Regions from separate parts of the Paenibacillus sp. FSL R5-0527 genome, predicted to be linked through region 1. Evidence: riboswitches for the same ligand, from Rfam matches in the RefSeq annotation. Region 1 holds a riboswitch; each other region holds the start of a gene.
What was found. Region 1 has a riboswitch for cyclic di-GMP ahead of NYE69_RS25485 (methyl-accepting chemotaxis protein). Riboswitches for the same ligand answer to the same signal wherever they lie in the genome.
Positions count from the first base shown of each region.

Region 2: linked by a shared signal. The riboswitch ahead of NYE69_RS10085 (hypothetical protein) and the one ahead of NYE69_RS25485 (methyl-accepting chemotaxis protein) in region 1 are both predicted to bind cyclic di-GMP.
Region 3: linked by a shared signal. The riboswitch ahead of NYE69_RS02050 (transglutaminase-like domain-containing protein) and the one ahead of NYE69_RS25485 (methyl-accepting chemotaxis protein) in region 1 are both predicted to bind cyclic di-GMP.

Region 1 is NZ_JBBOYI010000001.1:5,723,063-5,729,361, reverse strand. Features, by position in the region: gene NYE69_RS25495 (thiamine pyrophosphate-binding protein) at 1-416, opposite strand, end outside; gene NYE69_RS25490 (GAF domain-containing protein) at 437-871, opposite strand; gene NYE69_RS25485 (methyl-accepting chemotaxis protein) at 890-2,155, opposite strand; cyclic di-GMP riboswitch class I at 2,364-2,453, opposite strand; gene NYE69_RS25480 (M42 family metallopeptidase) at 3,090-4,163, opposite strand; gene spoVAC (stage V sporulation protein AC) at 4,643-5,143, shown strand; gene spoVAD (stage V sporulation protein AD) at 5,143-6,165, shown strand; gene spoVAE (stage V sporulation protein AE) at 6,162-6,299, shown strand, end outside.
Region 2 is NZ_JBBOYI010000001.1:2,296,525-2,302,823, reverse strand. Features, by position in the region: partial or broken gene NYE69_RS10100 (ABC transporter ATP-binding protein) at 1-615, opposite strand, end outside; gene NYE69_RS10095 (ABC transporter permease) at 809-1,546, opposite strand; gene NYE69_RS10090 (ABC transporter permease) at 1,858-2,634, opposite strand; cyclic di-GMP riboswitch class I at 2,852-2,932, shown strand; gene NYE69_RS10085 (hypothetical protein) at 2,945-3,310, shown strand; gene NYE69_RS10080 (ATP-binding protein) at 3,321-4,388, opposite strand; gene NYE69_RS10075 (sugar phosphate nucleotidyltransferase) at 4,422-5,810, opposite strand; gene NYE69_RS10070 (response regulator transcription factor) at 5,937-6,299, shown strand, end outside.
Region 3 is NZ_JBBOYI010000001.1:449,354-455,652, forward strand. Features, by position in the region: gene NYE69_RS02045 (collagen binding domain-containing protein) at 1-92, opposite strand, end outside; gene NYE69_RS02050 (transglutaminase-like domain-containing protein) at 372-1,172, opposite strand; cyclic di-GMP riboswitch class I at 1,186-1,273, opposite strand; cyclic di-GMP riboswitch class I at 1,329-1,414, opposite strand; gene NYE69_RS02055 (glycoside hydrolase family 16 protein) at 1,663-4,020, shown strand; gene NYE69_RS02060 (uracil-DNA glycosylase) at 4,113-4,697, opposite strand; gene NYE69_RS02065 (SRPBCC family protein) at 5,040-5,498, opposite strand; gene NYE69_RS02070 (SRPBCC family protein) at 5,501-5,944, opposite strand; gene NYE69_RS02075 (MerR family transcriptional regulator) at 5,947-6,299, opposite strand, start outside.

The DNA of each region.
Region 1 (6,299 bases):
TCCAGCTCGGCCATGACTTCCGCTTCGTTCATGACCGTGTTGCTGTATTTGGTGATCGGTCTGACGATATGCTGGGCGTCCATCTCCTGGATGGCACCTTTGCCGATCTGCCATCGGTTTACGTAGCCGGTAATCACGAGCAGCGGAGCTTTGGCCCGCATGGCGTCGGCGATCCCGTTCATCATGTTCGCTACGCCTACCGCCCCGGCGCCGGCGCAAACGGCCAGCTTCCCGGAGGTGCTGGCATATCTCGCCGCCATATAAGCCGCTCCAGCTTCATTTTTCGTAATGATCGGCTTCATATCGACATCGATCAACGCATCGTAAATCGGACCGATGATTCCTGCCGGAATCCCAAAAATACAATCCACTCCGGTTTCCTTCAAATACTTGAGTATGGCTTCGGCTATGTTCATATTCCGGATATCTCCTTATCCTAGTGTTGAAACGCATCTCTGTATTCGTTCACCAGTGCTTCCGCACGTTCGATCTCCTCGGCGGAGAAAAAATGCAGCTTGCCTATCGAGGCGACAACGACAATACCCTGAACCGCGCCGTCGTGCATGACGGGAATAACCATGATGCTGTCGATCCCGAACAGAAAAAACTCATCGGCCGATCTGGGATCGTTTTTGACGTCCTGAACCACTGCCGCCGTTTGGGGATGGGCCATCAGTTCGCGAAGCAGGCGGTCATGTTCGATATAGACCGGATTTTGCGCATGTACGCTTTTCCACCGCTCCACGCCAAGGTGATCCGTTTTCGTTTTCAACACCGGGTTCAAGCGGCCTTCCCTGATTTCGTGATAGGCGATATCGGCCACGCCGGTCAGGCGTTCCAGCGCTTCAAACAGCAAAGCTAATCGTTCCATGTCCATCCTCCTCGCTTGCTAGATTGAGTATCTGTTTAATAGGGACTTCAGTTTTTCGGCTTCCGTCTCAAGCTGCTTGGAAGATTCGAGCGTTTCTTCCATGGCGGTCAACTGTTCTTCCGAGCAAGCCATGATCTCCTTGGTCCCGGCCAGATTGACCTCGGTAATCTCGAGCGTCTGTCTTACGGAGTCCATGATTTGTTCCGTGCTTGCGCTGATCTGCTGCGTCACCGCGGAAACTTCCTGAACCCGGGTGGACACCTGCTCGGCCAAATGCACGATTTGCTGGAACGAATCGCCGGCGGAGGTAACGAGGACGCTTCCGGTCTCGACCTCGGTCATGACCCGTTTCATCGCTTCGATCGATTGATCGGAGCCTGTGCGGATATGGCCGGCCATCTCGGCGATATCCTTGGCCGATGCCGCCGATTGCTCGGCAAGCTTGCGGATTTCGCCCGCGACCACTGCGAACCCTTTGCCGTATTCGCCCGCTCTTGCGGCCTCGATAGCCGCGTTTAATGCCAGCAAATTGATTTGACTGGAAATTTCCGAGATCAGCAGAGTGACCTTGTCGATTTCTTCCGTCCGCTCGCCGAGTTGGTTTACGGTTTGCGACGAAGCGACCGTGGTTTCGTAAATTTTGCTCATTTGGTCAACCAGGCGGTCGATGCCTTCGTTGCCCGCATTCGCCTGAGCCGCGGCCTCGGTCGCTTCCTCCGCCACACCTTGCGCTGACAGGGCGATGTGCTCCATGCCTTTTCCGACTTCTTCAAGCATCAAATGGTTGTTCCGTGCACTTTCGACGAGCTGCTCACTACCTTCGGAAATCATTTTGATCGATTCCGTGACCCCTACAACGAGGTCGTTGCAAAACTCCATATTGCCCGTCAAGTCCCGCGACGTATCGGCTACCTTGGCCGACATGTCCTGCATATGCCCGGCCGCTTCCCTTAATTGGGCGCCGATCAGCTTCAGGTGGCCGGCCAGTTCGCTGAATTCGTCCATCACCTGGACGTCGCCGTCGAAGGCTAAATCGCCTTCCGTCATGGCTTTGGTCCGCTCGGCCATTTTTTGGAACGATTTGTCGAGCAGCCCGGCAATCAGCACGGCCTCCCCCGCGCCGATCAAGGCAAACAGGACGATCATCAGCGCGGCGGCCCAGCCGTTCATCAGTCCAAGCAGATAGAAGATCAGAACGAGCACGATCGCCAGCACCGCAAGCGGTCCGGCAACCAGCAACAACAACTTGCGGGCTAAGCCTTTACCGAAATGTGATAATTTCAAGTTACTTACTCCTTTGCTGTCACTCTAATACCCTTAGCAGCTGCCGTTTTCCGTTTTTCGCCGTTTTAACTTTTTAGAAGCAGGTCCCCTCCTTCCTTGTCCGAAGCTTCGCCGCGACGTTTTAACCTGGCCCCAAGCCCTAATTGAAACCAAAAAAAGACTTTCGCGAAGAAAGTCCGGCGGCCAACAAGCCATGATTCGGCATAAGGTTGGCATCCCGGCGGTCATGATTCCGTTAAGAATTTTAGATCCGTGGCTTTGCGTCCCTGCCTTTCGGCCAGGTTTGCGATTTACATCCTATTCCTTGTATTTGGTTGTGAATGATGGGAGAGTGAAGTCGCGGCGCTCCCACAGATTAGGAATATACTACTTATATCGGAAGGCGGGTCCTGATATTTCATAAAATTTTCGGCAAATTCAAAAAATTTTCAATAATAGGGGACTATAAGAGGATGACTTTGGTTCTAGAAAAAGAAGGGAAAATATAGGTCGAATAGGAAGGATGTACTATATATCCCATTTTAGATTCAAGGTATTGATGGCTGACCTATCGCATACGGCTGGGTTCAGTTTTCCTGGAAAGGCTTAGGTGTTCGAAGCAAAATTGGGTTCGCAGAAAATCTAACGGTTGTAATAGCGGCTATTTGACGAAAAAAGCCCTGTTCAAAATTTTAACGGTTGTGAGAAGCGTTATTTGCCTGAAACTAAGCAAAATGAGCCGGATTTCAGTGAAATAAGCGCTATGGCAACCGTTACAATTTGAAATCAACGTTTTTTAAGCGAATAGCGGTTGTGGCAACCGTTAGATTAGTTGTGGCCAGCGTGAGAGCTCACCGGGCTTGCTTAAGCGAAAATAAAACCGCCGGACGGTCAAGCTAAACAAGGAGTTAGCTTGCCATCCAGGCGTTAATTAAGCAGCGCACCCGCCGTTTGGTCAGCTCCGCTCCAGAATGGTAGCCAGCGTTGTGCGGTCGAGTCCTTTGACGAGCCGGATCAGCAGCTCCTTGGCGGCCGCGTAGTCGTCGGTATGGATGATGGACGACGAGGTGTGGATATAACGCGAGCAGATGCCGATCACGCCCGAAGGCACGCCGATGCCGCTCAAATGAACCGGACCGGCGTCGGTTCCGCCTGTGGATACAAAATATTGGTATTTGATGCGGTGCGTATCGGCCGTGTCCCGGATATACTCGACCAGCCCCCGATGCGTCAGCATCGTCGGGTCGTACACCCGCAGCAAAGCGCCTTCGCCCAGCTTGCCGAAGGCCCGTTTGTCGCCGGTCATATCGTTTGCCGCGCTGACGTCCAGCGCAAAGAAGATGTCCGGCTGGATCAAATTGGCCGCCGTGCGCGCTCCCCGCGTACCCAGTTCCTCCTGCACATTGGCTCCGCAGTACAACACGTTGGGCAGTTTTTCCCCATGCAAAGCTTCCAGCAGCTCGATCGCCAAACCGACGCCGTACCGGTTGTCCCAGGCTTTGGCCATGATTTTTTTCGGGTTGACGAGCGGAGTAAATTCACAGATCGGCAAAATCTGCTGCCCGATCTGCACGCCGGCCGCTTCCGCTTCCTCGCGGCTGTCGGCGCCGATATCCAGGTACATCGCTTTCAGGTCGACCGGTTTGCCGCGCTGCGCTTCATCCAGCAGATGGGGAGGCGTCGATCCGACCACGCCGACGATTTTCCCTTTCGGTGTAACGATCTGCAGGCGCTGCGCCAATACCGCCTGGCTCCACCAGCCCCCGAGCGGCTGAAAAGACACCATACCGTTATCGCTAATGCCGGTCGTGATGAAGCCTACCTCGTCAAAATGCCCGGCGACCATGACCCGCGGTCCCTGCTCATCGCCGCGCAGTACCCCAAACAAACTGCCGAGCCGGTCTTGAACGAACTCCTGCGTAAAAGCGGACATTTTCTCCTTAACCAAGGCGCGCAGCTCCCGCTCAAACCCGGGGGCCGCCGGAAATTCGGTCAGCTGTTTAAACAGCTGCTGCGTTTTTTCATTCATCTTGTTTCTCTCCTTTTTTTCCTGCAAATGGCAAGGCCATACGCTCTTTACATTAGTATGAACCACCTTGTTCCGATTGTCCATGCGCCTGAAAAGTCCTGTTCTTTTGCCGCCGGGCCAAGCACCAAATTCGCGGCGGCGCATATACTTTAACAAGCAAGGGGCCAAATAAGGGAGGCAAAAAAATGGAACTCCGCTCCACGGATTGGCTGTTGATCTGTCTTCTCTTTATTCTGCTGGTCATTATTCTTCTATACCTTTAAAAACAAATAGGACGCCTTGGACGCCAGTTCCGTTGTTTGACGCTAATTGTTTTACCCAAAACCCGGTGTCCCGAACCCGCCAGAGCGATCTTGGCGGGTTTTGTTTTGTTCGCTGCTTGCCGCTATGGATGATTTACCAAACATAACAAGCCAGTCGCTGACAAATAATGAATATACCGTGCTTATAAGGCATGAGCAGAAAAAGGAGGGATACCGTTGCCAACAAAAAGTAAACCGGGCGCCCGGGTGAAGCTGAACCATCTGCTGCTGACGGAAGAGGAATACAAGCAGGTTGCCGACCAGCACAAGCCGAAGACAAGCATCTTTGCCAATTGCCTCAAAGCTTTTCTGGTCGGCGGTTTCATTTGTCTGATCGGACAAGGTATCCAGCAGTTGTTCATGACGTTTGCCGGGATGACGTCAAGGGAGGCGAGCAGCCCGACCGTCGCCATGCTGATTTTGATTTCCGTCATTCTCACCTCGCTTGGGGTATACGATAAAATCGCGCAATGGGCCGGAGCGGGCACCGCCGTGCCCGTCACGGGCTTCGCCAACTCGATGTGCTCCTCCGCGCTCGAATCCCGGGCGGAAGGGCTGGTGCTTGGCGTTGGGGCCAACATGTTCAGGCTGGCGGGATCGGTGGTCGTGTTTGGCGTGGTGGCCGCTTTTATCGTAGGGATGATTTATGCGATTTTCGGTTTGGAGGGGGGCCACTGATGCTTATTGGCGCACAAACTTGGGAGTTCCGGTCCAGACCGGCGATCGTCGGGGCGGCCACGGTCGTCGGTCCCGAGGAAGGGGGCGGACCGCTCGGCGGGACTTTTGATTTCGTGTACGACAATCTGGAAATCGACGAAAAGACGTGGGAAAAGGCCGAGCGCAAGCTGCTCGAGCATGCCTCCGCCCTCGCCCTGGTCAACGCGGGGATCGCCCGGGAGGAGTTGTCCTGCTTTGTCGGCGGCGATTTAATGAATCAGATCATCTCCGCCACGTTCGCGGCCAGGACCATCGCCGCTCCGTACCTCGGTGTCTTTGGGGCCTGCTCCACTTCCATGGAGGGCCTGGCGCTGGCCGCGCTGATTGCGGATAGCGGAGCCGGACGGTTCGTGATGGCCGGCACGGCAAGCCATAACTGCACGGCGGAGAAGCAGTTCCGTTATCCGACGGAATACGGCTCGCAGAAACCGGGGACGGCTCAATATACGATAACCGGGTCAGGATGCGCCGTCGTGTCTTCGCAAGGCCGGGGGCCGCGGATCACACATGCCACGATCGGGCGAATCCAGGACCTCGGCGTGAAGGACCCGTTGAACATGGGGGCGGCGATGGCGCCCGCGGCCGCGGATACGCTGGTCTCCCATTTCCGCGACACCGGGCGGGGGCCGGAAGATTACGATTTAATCGTCACGGGGGACCTCGCCTCGGTCGGACATGCCATCGTCAAAGATATTTTGGCCAAAGACGGCGTACCGATGGATAAGACGGAATTTAACGATTGCGGGCTGATGATCTACGACCGCGGCAAACAGCCCTTCGTTATGGCCGGAGGCAGCGGCTGCGGCTGTTCAGCCGTGGTCGCTTACGGTTCGATTTTGCAAAAATTAAAAAACAAAGAGCTCGGCCGCGTGCTGGTCGTTGCCACCGGAGCGCTTTTGTCCCCGCTGTCCTATCAGCAGGGGGAAAGCATTCCCTGCATCGCCCATGCGGTTGCTCTGGAAAAGGAGGAAAGCGAATCATGATTTATGTTTGGGCGTTTGTAATCGGCGGGTTGATTTGCGTTGTCGGGCAGTTGATGTTCGACGTGCTTAAATTGACGCCGGCGCACACGATGAGCACGCTGGTCGTTGTGGGGGCGATCATGGACGGTTTGGGC
Region 2 (6,299 bases), 3.4 Mb from region 1:
CCCGAATTCCTTGTTCAAGGTTTGCAAAAACTGGCGGATGTTGCGTTTGGCGTGCACGTCAAGGCCGATCGTCGGCTCATCGAGGAACAGCAAATCCGGATCGTGCAGCATGGCGGCCGCAATGTCCGCCCGCATCCGCTGGCCCAGCGACAGCTTGCGCACCGGCGTCATCCAAAATTCGCGCAGGTCCAGCAGCTCGGCAAACCGGTCCAGGCGCTCCCGTTTTTCCACCGGGCTTACGCCGTACATTTCCGCCAGGATGTCGTAGGAATCCTTCACGGGCAAATCCCACCACAGCTGGCTGCGTTGTCCGAACACGACGCCCAACCTGCGGACGGCCCGCCGCCGGTCGCGATGGGGATTGAGGCCGCCGATCATAACCGTGCCTGAGGTCGGATGCAAAATGCCGGTGAGCATCTTGATCGTCGTCGACTTGCCTGCGCCGTTGGGACCGATATAACCGACAAACTCCCCGCGCTCGATGTTGAAGCTGATGCCCCGGACCGCCTCTTTCAGCCGGTATTCCCGCGAAAACAGCGTACGCAGGCCGGACAGCTTTCCCTCCCGCACGACGGGTGTTTTGAACTCCTTATATAAATGGCTGGCTTCGATCATAAGCCGCTCCTCCTTTTCGTCCTGTATGCCTTCGCTTACTCTTACGCAGCATGCCTTCACTGACTTATACGCAGCATGCCTTCACCGACTCATACGCAGCACGCCTTCACTGACTTATACGCAGCACGCCTTCACTTACTCGTACGCACTAGCTCCTTGTACTTAAGGCCTTCCGTTCTTACTCTCCCTGCGCTTAGCTTCCCGTGCTTTGGTATTTCGTGATGCCGAACAGCCAGAACCGCAGGCTTGCGGCTAAGCATACCGCTGCCGCCCCCGCCGTCGCCGCAAGGATCCACGGCCCCCATTCGCCCCGTAAAATATAGAGCGAAGGTACATAATTCACAAAGCCGACCGGGATCACGAACAAAAATAACGAGGACATCCACTTCGGATACAAGGTGAGCGGGTATCGCGCCGCCGTTTGGGCGGCATCCTCGGTGAAGTTTTGCAGTTCGCTGATGCGGGTCGTCCAGAAACCGAGCGTAGCCGTAGCAAGTCCGATAGAAAACAAAATGACCGCGCCGGTAACGATAATGAACAGCGTAAACGGCACTGCGGTCCAGCCGACTTGTCCGCTATGCATCATCGCGCCGAGCGACCAGCACAGGATGAAACCGCCCTGCAGCAGTTCGCCGGGCATCAGCCGGAAGTTCTGCGGCATTAAAGCGAGCAGCACCGGCATCGGCCGCGTCAATAGCTGGTCGAGCTCTCCGCCAACCAGGTATTTTTCCAGATGGTGCACCTCCTCGGCAAACGTGCGGTACAGCGTTCTGGACAACGTCATCACCGCAAACAAATACCCGATCTCGTAAACCGACCAGCCCTGTATTACACCGAACTTGTCCAGAACGATCGCGATCATCAGAAACTCGGAAATCTGGATCAACGCGGCCAGTACCGTACCCAGCACAAAATTGAATTTGTACTGCATCCGGCTTTTTATGCTCGTACGGATCAGCAGCCGGTACAGGTTCAGCCAAGACGTCGGCTTCGCGCCGGCGGACCGGGCCGGGCCGGCAGTGACCTTCGAGAATCGTCCGCCGCTGCCGCTAATGTCATCGTTCATTTCGTGTGTGCCGTCTATACCGCTCATAGGCTTCTGTCCGCTCATAGGCTTCTGTCCGCTCTTAAGCTTCTGCCCGCTCTTAGGCTTCCGCCCGTTCTTTGGCTTCTGCCCTTTCTCGGGCTTTTGCCCTCTATCAGGCTTTTGCCCGTTCTCAGCGCCAGGCCCCTTCCTCTCGTTCATCCGCCCTGCACCTCCACTTTCCGCCGCAGCAGCCGGGTTGCCAGCAAGCAGCAAGCAGTCATCAGGACGCACCAAAGCAGCGTTCCCCATAAGGCGGAGCCGCTTCCGTTTCCAAGATAAATCGTTGTGGGAACATAGAGCAGGTAAGGGTAAGGCGATAGCCAGGCGAGGTTTTCCAGCGGTCCGGGCAGCCATTCCAGCGGGATGAAAAATCCGGCAAGCAAATTGATCAGCGCGCTATTGGCCCAATAGAGCCAGGACGATTCCATCGTCCACAAGGCGCTTACGCCGATCAAATAATTGATGCAGATCGACAGATAGGAGGCCCCGAGCAACCCTAACACGGTGTACAACACGGCGGTCCATTGATTTGGAATTTGCAATGAAAAAATGAAGAAATACAGGAGATAAATCGGGATGGATTTGAAAATGAACTGGTAGGCGATCTGTCCCCATTCCCTGGCCATCGTATGGCTGAACAGATGGACGGGACGCATCAGATCAAGCGCGATTTGCCCGGTCCTGACGGATTGGGGGATGCCGAGCCCGTTCGTGATGAAGCTGGTGATCCAGAGACACGCCTGGGTGAAGGCGATATAATTCACCATTCCCTGCGTTCCGTACTCTCCCAGCGGGTGGTCCTTCCCCAACCCGATCCAGATGCACGCATACATAAATCCAAACATCGCGCTCGCGAGGTTGTGCACCATATGGGCTCCGCGGTACTGCAAATTGCGGGCATAGGCTTTGGAAGCCAGCGTGAAATAAAGCATCCGGTTAAACACCTCCGATAAGCTTATTTAGAGGGGGTTTACCCCCTCATAGACGGGCAGACCCGTCCACTTCAGTCAAGGCGATTTTGCAAGAAGGATACTATCATACCTTAATATTCCAAGAGTGGCAAGAGAAATTTTGCGCACCCGGCTTACCAGGAAATGGATTGCATGTTTTATGGAATCGTGATACGATGTTTTTTGTGAAAAAAGCGGCTACGATAAACGGCAAACCTGTCGAAAGGCAGCGACGCAAAGCTAAAGGGCCTTCCCGCAAGGATGGCAGCCAGCTACCGAACAGAAGGCTTTTTTGTTTTTTTATATGTATATAATTAAGCAGGCTCAACCTAGAAAACAGGTATTCGACAGTCGGCTGCTGGAGCGAACCAAACGCGGTCTTCAAAATAGCGGTAATTTATGTGCTTATTATCCGGAGCCGGGCATGTTCATACCCATTAGCGGCATCTTTGGTTCTTATTCGCTTGTGAAGGGTCCAGAACGCGGGCGTTTCCTTGCGACTGAAGACAATAGCGGCATAAATCGTCTCTATTTCTCTCAAATTGACGGATATCGCCGGAATAGCGGCATTTTTTGCCCTTATGTTTTGCGCTTTTCGCAGGAGTTTCTCATGATCGTTTGGTCAAGCGACGTTTTGGGTTTTTGCGCTATAAATTAGGTAACACCACTTAATCCAAATGAACGGGTTTGGGCATTCGCAAGCGGAATGTGCTTCCCCGCCCCACTTCCGAAGTTACGCTAATCGTCCCTCCATGGTCTGTTGCAATTTTTTTGACGACATAAAGGCCCACGCCGCTGCCCTTAATTTGACGGGAACCCGAATGGCCGGCTCGATAAAATTTATCGAACAGCCGCGCATGCATCTCCGCGGGAATTCCTATTCCGTAATCCGTAACCTCGATGATATAATAGCCTGCTTCTTCCGCGATTCGGATGAGTACTGATGGTTTGCCGGGAGAATATTTAATCGCATTGCTGATTAAATTGTCAAAGACTTGAGACATTCTAAACCGGTCCGCGTAGATAAAAACGTCTTCAACCTCGGAGTCTACCTCGATAAGATGCGATGATTTCAAATTCCACCGTTCGGTCACTTCATGAATGAGTTCAATCAGCGGTACATAAGTTTTATGATAGTTATACCCTCCCGATTCCAGCCGCTCACTGTCCAAAACATCCTCAAGCAGATGGGACAACCGGTTTCCTTCCGCAAAAATGATTTCCATGTAACGCCGCCTGTTCTCCGCGGAAATATCGTACTGCATCAACATTTCCACATAGCCCAGCAGCGTCGTCAGAGGTGTCCTTAATTCGTGGGAGACCACGCTGATCATTTCGCGTCTCTGCGGATCGGCCGCCTCTTCTTCGCCGCATTCCCGAAATACCAATAAATACCCGTAACACGCCGTTTGCGCGGTATCCAATACCGGGCTTACATAAAACGAGAACAAACGCCTAGGTCCTTGGACATATAGAAACTTCCCCTGCCTTCCGTTCACATCTCCTTTTCGAAACGCTTGTATGGTCTTGGTAAGCTTATGGTCCTCCTGCGGAACGTTCGCATCCATCGCTTTGGTAAAAGCCGTAATATCCTGCCCCGTCATCTCTTCCAAGCCGAACAAATCTTTGAGCCTGCGGTTCATAAACACGATCGTCCCCCTAGTGTCGCATTTAAGGATACCTTCCTGAAATGACTCCAAGTAGTACGTATCGATGTCCTGTTGTTCCTCAGCCATGTTTTCTCTCATTCGCCAACCGCTTGTCCGGTTTTACCGCCTGGCCGGCACCTCATGGTTTTGCTCTTCCCCCTTTCCCTCCTTCGCCATCCAAGGATCGGCATAACGGATCATGTCGCTGTCTTCGATTTTTCGGCCGATTTGCAGTTCGATCAACTCCAGATCGCTGTACGCCAACAGCGCATGTTTCATGCCGGGCTCAACGACAACAACGCTTCCCGCCTCTACGGGAAACGTTTGGCCGTCAATGCACGCTTCGCCCGCGCCGGCAATCACGATCCAGATTTCTTTGCGCCGCCCATGTTCATGATAACCGATAAAACGGCCTGCGGAAATCACGGCCCGGTTGGTCAACGATTCCGTTTCGCCCGCGTGTCTTGCGATCAACACCGTCTTCCGGCCCCACCCGGTTTCTTTAAAACGGGGGGTGATTTCGACTTGAGCCACTAGATCTTTAATGCCGGCCGACGCTTCCCGGTCGGTGACCAGAATACCGTCCGGTCCCGCGGCCACGACAATGTTGGGCACTCTCCATACGCCCACGGGGATATCCAGCTCATTGACAATCCGGGTGCCGGATGAATCCGGACAGACATAACCGCTCCCGCTGACCTGCTGCTCCATTTCTTCCGAAAGCGAATTCCATGTGCCGATATCCTTCCAGCGGCCTTGATAAGGAACGGCTACAATGCGCTTCGTTCGTTCCACCACCTCGATGTCGAAGCTTTGGCGCGGAAGCAGCTTATACATGCCGAGCAGCTCATCGTAATCCGCCGGCAGGCCCCTTTGCCTAAGCGCATCAAGCAGAAATCCAAGCCGAAACACGAACACTCCGCAGTTCCATAAGGCGCCCTCGTCAATCAACGTTTGGGCCCTAGCCGCGGAAGGCTTCTCCACAAACGCTCGCACCCGCAAGCTTCCGTCCGCTTCGGCCGGCTGCTGCGTGACAATATAACCGAATTTATCCGCAGGCGCGTCGGGAGCCACGCCCAAAAGCGCCAGATCGGCGCCAGCGCCCGCCAACACGCCGGGCAGTTTGCCCAAGGCTTGAAAAAAGGAATCCTCCGCATAACCATCGACCGGCATAACCCCCACGATTTCGTCCGGATCGCAGCCTTCCTTGCTGTGCAAGTAGGCGGAGGCCAAACTGATGGCCGGAAAGGTGTCCCTGCGCTCCGGTTCCTCGAGAATCGGCGCCAGATCGCCAACCTGCCCTTGAATCAGCTCCCTTTGTCCGAGGCCGGCCGAGAACAACAACGCCTCCCCTAGCCCCGCGCCGGAAAGCTGGCGGCAAACCCGCTGCAGCATGCTTTCCGCTTTCCCCTCATGCCGCAGCACGGGCAAAAACTGCTTCGGGCGGTTCGTGTTCGACAAAGGCCATAGCCGTTTCCCCGCACCGCCTGACAATAAAATTAGACGCATTTTTTCTCCCACCTTTAAATTGATGATTGTCACATTATTTCAAATATTAATCATTTTTGTAATTTTGTATATTGCAAATATTAATTTTTCCTTTATTATTTCATAGAATAGGAGGGTGACTTATGAATGAGTACCAAAGTACTACTTGTTGATGATGAGAAAAATCTAACCGACATGATCGCTCTCTTCCTTGAAGAGAACGGGTACCGGGTGAATAGCTTCTATCATTCCCGGGAAGCGATGCAAATGCTGAAGCAGGATGAGCCCGATGTGATCATCATCGACTTGATGCTGCCCGGGATGGACGGCAACGAGCTGGTCCGGGCGCTTCACGCCCATACTTCCGCACCGGTTCTGATGATTTCGGCCAACACCCTGCTTGATGAACGGATTCGCGCGCTCGAAAACGGGGCGGACGACTTTCTGTGCAAGCCGTTCAGCCTAAAGGAGCTGGACGCCAGAATCAAAGCGCTGCTCAGAAGATCGCAG
Region 3 (6,299 bases), 5.3 Mb from region 1:
GCCGCTGCGTTCGCCGTCCAAACGGATGCGCCGTACAGCGTCTGCATCAGCAACAGCAATGCCACAACGATTCCACAAACCTTTTTCCTCATAATCTCTCCCTCTGTCTCTACATCACCCTCATTATATTCGGTTCCGATCCGCCTTCCGTGCGCAATTCGGGCCATGCATCCATCGGACAACATGTCGATAGGGTAATTTTCAGTCCATCACCTCCGCTGATCTTTATTGGCGCACGATTAATTGTGCCTGTATTTTCTTCAGAACCAAATGGGCTTCCGCCATTATATATGCCAATACTATACAATTTCTCAACAACGCCAAATAAGCCTTGGACATATCGTCCAAAGCCTATGTTTATTTCGTAAAAATCAATAGTATTTAGCCGGGGAATAACGCGAGGCGTCTTTAATCATGTTGACCCCGGTCTCACTGCTCTTCCAGCCCGCATCGACAGTTGTATCAATGGTTACCCATTGTCCATTCAAATAAACTTCATTCCAAGCGTGGTAAACATCAACGTATTCCGAAGTTCCCATAACAAGCTTGGCCGGAATTCCGATACTCCGCAACATGGAAGCGAACAAGGAGGCATAGTCGTAACACATCCCTTTCCGCCCTGCCAACGTACGGTTGCTATCGGGAAGGTAGTCCGTCAATTCGCTGGCTGCCAGAGTATGATCGTACCGGATCGTCCCGACAATATATTCATAAATAGCGTGCACTTTCTTCTCGTCGGACGGAGCGGATTGGGCAAGCTTCTTCGCAAGCTGGGCTGCCTGATCCCTTTCGCTCCAATCGACATTTTGCACAGAGTTCAAAAACACTTTGCTGTCATCCGCCAGTTGAAGTGTAACGGCCGCTTCCTGAACGATTTTGTATTTGGTACCGCTGACTTGTTCCAGAACGGTAACCTTATATTCACCATTGCCCATCTGGAGCGGAAATACTTCCTGCCGCTTGTCCGGCGAAAGGACATAGGTATATTTGTCACTACCTTTTGCGATCATGAGCTTCGTTTTGGCCCCGGCTTCCGCATCATAACGAATGACGACGGCGCCACGGTCCAACTGCTCCAAACCCAACCAATCTTCGGACGGGGCAGCTTGTACATCCGGAGCCCACATCAATAACGCAAAAAGCCCTACAATAGCGAACACAATGTTGCGCATACTGCAAACTCCCTTCGGCGGCCAGGCTGCCATTGACGTTTCGTCAAGAAGGCCCTGTGGCTTTGCGTCCCTGTCTTTCGACAAGTTTGCTATTTTCGTAATAGAGTTTCACAGATACTGATACATCTTCTCCAAAAAAACAAAAAAGCATCTTCGTTCGGTAGCTGGCTGCCATTGACGTCCGTCAAGAAGGCCCTGTAGCTTTGCGTCCTTGTCTTTCGACAAGTTTGCCGTTATCGTGATCAACTTTTGTGAATCTATCATATCAAATATATGGAATACCATCAAGAGAAAATTTGGAATTTTGTCGAACTATCATTCTTCCCCCGAACTCACTCGAACTCACCCGAAAAAATAGGACCCCACCAAAAAAATAGCACCTATTCATCCGGTGATCACATTCGATAGAATAAAAATGTACTATAATGTTAGTATTTTCCTAACCGTGCATGGGATAGGAGAATCCACTATTAATTAAGGGAGGGTATTTATGAAGCAAAAAGTTTTCAGTTTGTTCCTGGCGCTAGTTATGATGGCCAGCGTCGGCCTGCTATCAACTTCGCCGGTTCGGGCCGCTGAAGGAGCGGGAACGACCACTATCACCTCTATGGATTATTTTTCAGCGTCGGACGGACCTGTCATCACAAAATCAGGGGTTGGACAAGCCAGTTACGGATTTGTGATGCCTAAATTCAATGGAGGCTCCGCCACCTGGAATGATGTGGTCCAAGACTTGGGCGTCAATGTGAAGGTGGGCGGCAGTTGGGTCGATATTGACAGTGCCGGCAGCTTTGTCTACAACCAAAACTGGGGCCACTGGAGCGACAGCGGCTTTAACGGTTATTGGTTCACGCTTTCCGCGACAACCGAAATTCAACTGTACTCCAAAGCGAATGGGGTTACGCTGGATTACACTCTTGTGTTTCAAAACATCAACAAAACCACCATTACGGCGATGACGCCTACACAAGGGCCGCAAATTACGGCGGATACTACGGGCGGCGCCGGCTTTACCTATCCGGTTTTCAACAATGATCCGGCGATCCCCTTTGCAGCTGTGGCCGATGATTTGAAAGTGTACGTTAAACCCGTCAACAGCAGCGAATGGATCGATATTGACAATAATGCGGCCAGCGGCTGGATCTATGATAAAAACTTCGGCCATTTCACCGATGGAGGCGGCGGCTACTGGTTTAACGTCACGGAGTCGATCAACGTCAAACTGGAATCGAAAACCTCTTTGGTTAACGTTGTTTATACCATCATCTTTAATGAACCCGTAAGAAACTCATATGTCATTGCTCCCTATGATGGAACGACCTTCACGGCCAATGAGAGCGGTGCGATAGGGTTGCCGCTGCCTAAGATTGACGGAAGCGCGCCAGTAGCCGATGAGCTTGGAAATTTCGTATACCAGATCAACATCGGTGGGCAATGGGTAAATTTGGGCGATTCCGGCCAGAGCGGATTTGCATACTCCGCCAACGGCTACAATAACATGTCCGCCGCCAATCAGTGGGGGTATTGGGTCGACCACATCTACGGGCTATGGTTCCAGCCCATCCAGGAAGATCTGCAGATCCGCATCGGCTATCCATTAAACGGGCAGGCGGGCGGAAATGTCGGTGATAATTTCGTCTACTACACCTTTATCGGAAACCCGAACGCTCCCCGTCCGGATGTAACCGATGGCGAGGATATTCCTGTCGGAACGCCAAGCAACCCGGCCATTGAGGGCATGGAGCTGATCTGGCAGGATGAATTTAACGGAACCGGGCTGGACACGGGCAAATGGAACTATGAACTGGGTTACTATCTCAATGACGATCCCGGTACCTGGGGTTGGGGCAATGCGGAACTGCAGCACTATACAAACAGTACGCAAAATGTATTTATCCAGGACGGAAAGTTAAACATCCGGGCCTTAAACGAGCCCAAATCCTTCCCGCAGGATCCAAGCCGGTATGCACAATACTCCTCCGGGAAAATCAATACCAAAGATCATTTTTCGCTCAAATACGGCAGAGTGGATTTTCGCGCCAAGCTGCCTACAGGAAATGGCATCTGGCCGGCCTTCTGGATGCTTCCGCAAGATAATGTCTACGGTTCGTGGGCCGCATCCGGCGAAATTGATGTGATGGAAGCGAGAGGACGGTTGCCCGGCACGTCCAGCGGCGCTATCCACTTTGGCGGACAATGGCCGGCGAATACCCATGTCTCCGGCGAATATCATTTCCCGGAAGGGCAAACCATCGCCAATGACTTTCACGTATATTCCGTAGTCTGGGAAGAAGACAACATTAAATGGTATGTGGATGGCAAGTTCTTCTTTAAAGCTAACAGGGATCAATGGTATTCCACAGCTGCGCCGAACAATCCGAACGCCCCTTTCGACCAGCCTTTCTACCTGATTATGAATCTGGCGATCGGCGGGAACTTTGACGGCGGTGTAACTCCGAATCCCGGCGATATCCCTGCAACGTTGCAAGTAGATTATGTGCGTGTTTACAAAGACAACGGCGGCGGCCAGCAGAATCCTGAAGAACCGGCGCCCCCTTCCACGATCGTCATCGGCGATGAGGTGAAGGGCCTGAAGAAAACAGGCGATGACTTATTGTTCTATGTAAACGGCGCAACCTTCGCCGACTTGCACTACAAGGTCAATAACGGCGTACAGCTGAACGTGGCCATGACCGGGGCGGGGAACGGCAACTATACCTATGCGGTCAATAATCTCAAACAGGGGGATACCGTCGAGTACTTCTTTACCTATAACCCCGGGCAAGGAGCGCTGGATACCCCTTGGCAAACTTATGTCCATGGGGTAACGCAAGGAACTCCGGAGTAAACCGGGTAACCTGTTGAACTGGAAAAAATAGAATGTTGCCTCAAACAAGGCGAGAGGGAAGATAGATGACTTCCCTCTCGTTTTTCCTGTTGCTATGATGAGGTTGATCTTTCCTTCCACTTCTCTTTCAAAGCTTTCAAGTCCCCTATGAAGAACTTTAGCAAATTGGGCCTTCTTCTTACGGCAAGCGGGTGATAGGTAAAGCCGATAGGCAAGCCTTGAAAATCGTGCCAGCTCCCCCGCAATTCCTTGACACTGGCGTTCTCCTTTTGCGGGAATAGAGCTTCCGCCACGGCATTGCCAAAACCGAACAATACCAACGGCTGCTTCTGAAGCAGCTGCAACTGCAGATGAGGCAAACATGCCGCTCTGGCCTCGGGCTTATTGTAAGCGCGCAGCGGCCGGCATTTCAGCAAATAAGTGACATAAACCGAACTCATATCGATCCCCGCTTCCCTCATGCCGAGTTGGAGGGTCTCCCGGGTACCGCACAAAAACGGATTTCCTTCCCGGTCCTCCCGGGCTCCCGGATTATCCAGGATCATCATCAGCGGGGCTTGCGGATTTCCTTCCCCCCAGACAACGCGATTCCGCTGCTTGGACAGTTCGCAGCATACACAATGCTGAATACCTGCTGGCGCTTGTTCTTCAGGCAGAATTACAAAGGGATGATCCATTTCCGTGTCATGCGGCTCCTTTCTTCTTTCCCTTAGCACGCAATGACACCATTATGCCCATCCCAGACGAAAACTTGCTTTAATTGCCGGTTTCCCCGCGGCAGAAAGAAACTCCAGCGCAACACATAAGGACAAAATATGTCGTTAATCCGGCGGTTTCCGTCCATTTGAGAGAAATAGCGGCAATTTATGCCGCTATTCCCCCTCGTCGCAAGGAAGTGCCCACGTTCTGGGCCTTTCATAGGAATATAAGCACAAAAAATGCCGCTAATGGGGATGAACTGACCTGGATTCGGATAATAAGCACATAAAGTGCCTCTATTTTGAAGACAACAAATGCCTTTATTCCGAAGGACGCCCCTTGATTTGCTCCAACAAAGCTTCCAGCCGGTCCAAGTTTTGTTCATTGCCCTCGGCGCAGTAGCTCTTGGCTTCTTCGAACTCCTCCGTTTTCATAAATAGCTGGCGAAAAACGACCTTTGTTCCGCCGTCAAGCTCCTCGAAAGTAGCCGTTACCAGAAATTCATGGCCGGACAAATGTCTGAGTACGATTCGTTCCAAAGCCACGATTTCCTCAAAAACGCAAATGTTGGGATAGTCCACGCCATCCGGCCCGTGCATGACATAACGCCACGCTCCGCCCGGGCGTAAATCGAATTCATGGAACGTATTGGTGAAACCGTTCGGTCCCCACCAACGTGCCAATTGATCGGGGTTCGTCCACGCTTCAAAAACCCGCTCACGCGGCAAATGGAATTCGCGCGAGGAGATAATTTCATTATCACCAATGATAGCGGCCATGGTTATACCTCCTGTTCGAGCGTGTTGCCAAGGGTATCAAGCATCTCATTTGTGCCCTGCTCACGTACTTCCGGCGTATCGTGTCCATCGAAAAAGGCTCCTTGCTCGGTGAAGACCAGCTTCGTGCCGCCTTCGATCGGGATAAGCTCGACCGTGGTGAGCGAAACGGAGATTCGATCGTCGCCCGAATCCAAAGTGTAGCTATAGACGATGCGCTGTTCCGGTACAATCTCCTGGTAGCAAGCATCAAAGGTAAAGACGGGCCCCTCCGGCGGACCTCCGCTGCTGTATTCGCGTCCTCCGACGCGGAATTCGAAAATATCGGCTTTTGAAAACCACTTTGCTTTGGCGGCCGGATCGGCCCAGGCCCGGTAGACCCTCGCAGGCGGTGCGGCATAAGTCCGCTCCACGACGAAGGTGGCGTGTTTGACAAATCGTTCGGTCACGGTCAGTCCTCCTTAGATTTCGATTGTTCCTCTGTTTCGGCAAGAAAATCGCCCAGTAAATCCAGACGGCGCTCCCAGCTTGCCCGGCGCTCGACGACCAGCTTCTCATGGCTCTTTTTCATCGCTCGCAAGAGTTCCGTGAAGTCTTCAACCGCTAAGGGCGCCTTCCCCTGCATCGCTTTGGATACATGCTGAAGCTGGTCAAGGAGCGTTTGCTGCTGTTTGATTTGTTCCTTGATTCGCGCCATTTGCAGGTTGACGATTTCCAGCGGGCTGATCTGCCCGCCGTTTAAGACGGACCTGACCTCCTCCAGAGACAAGCCCAATTCCTTAAGTGATAAAATCTGCTGCAGGC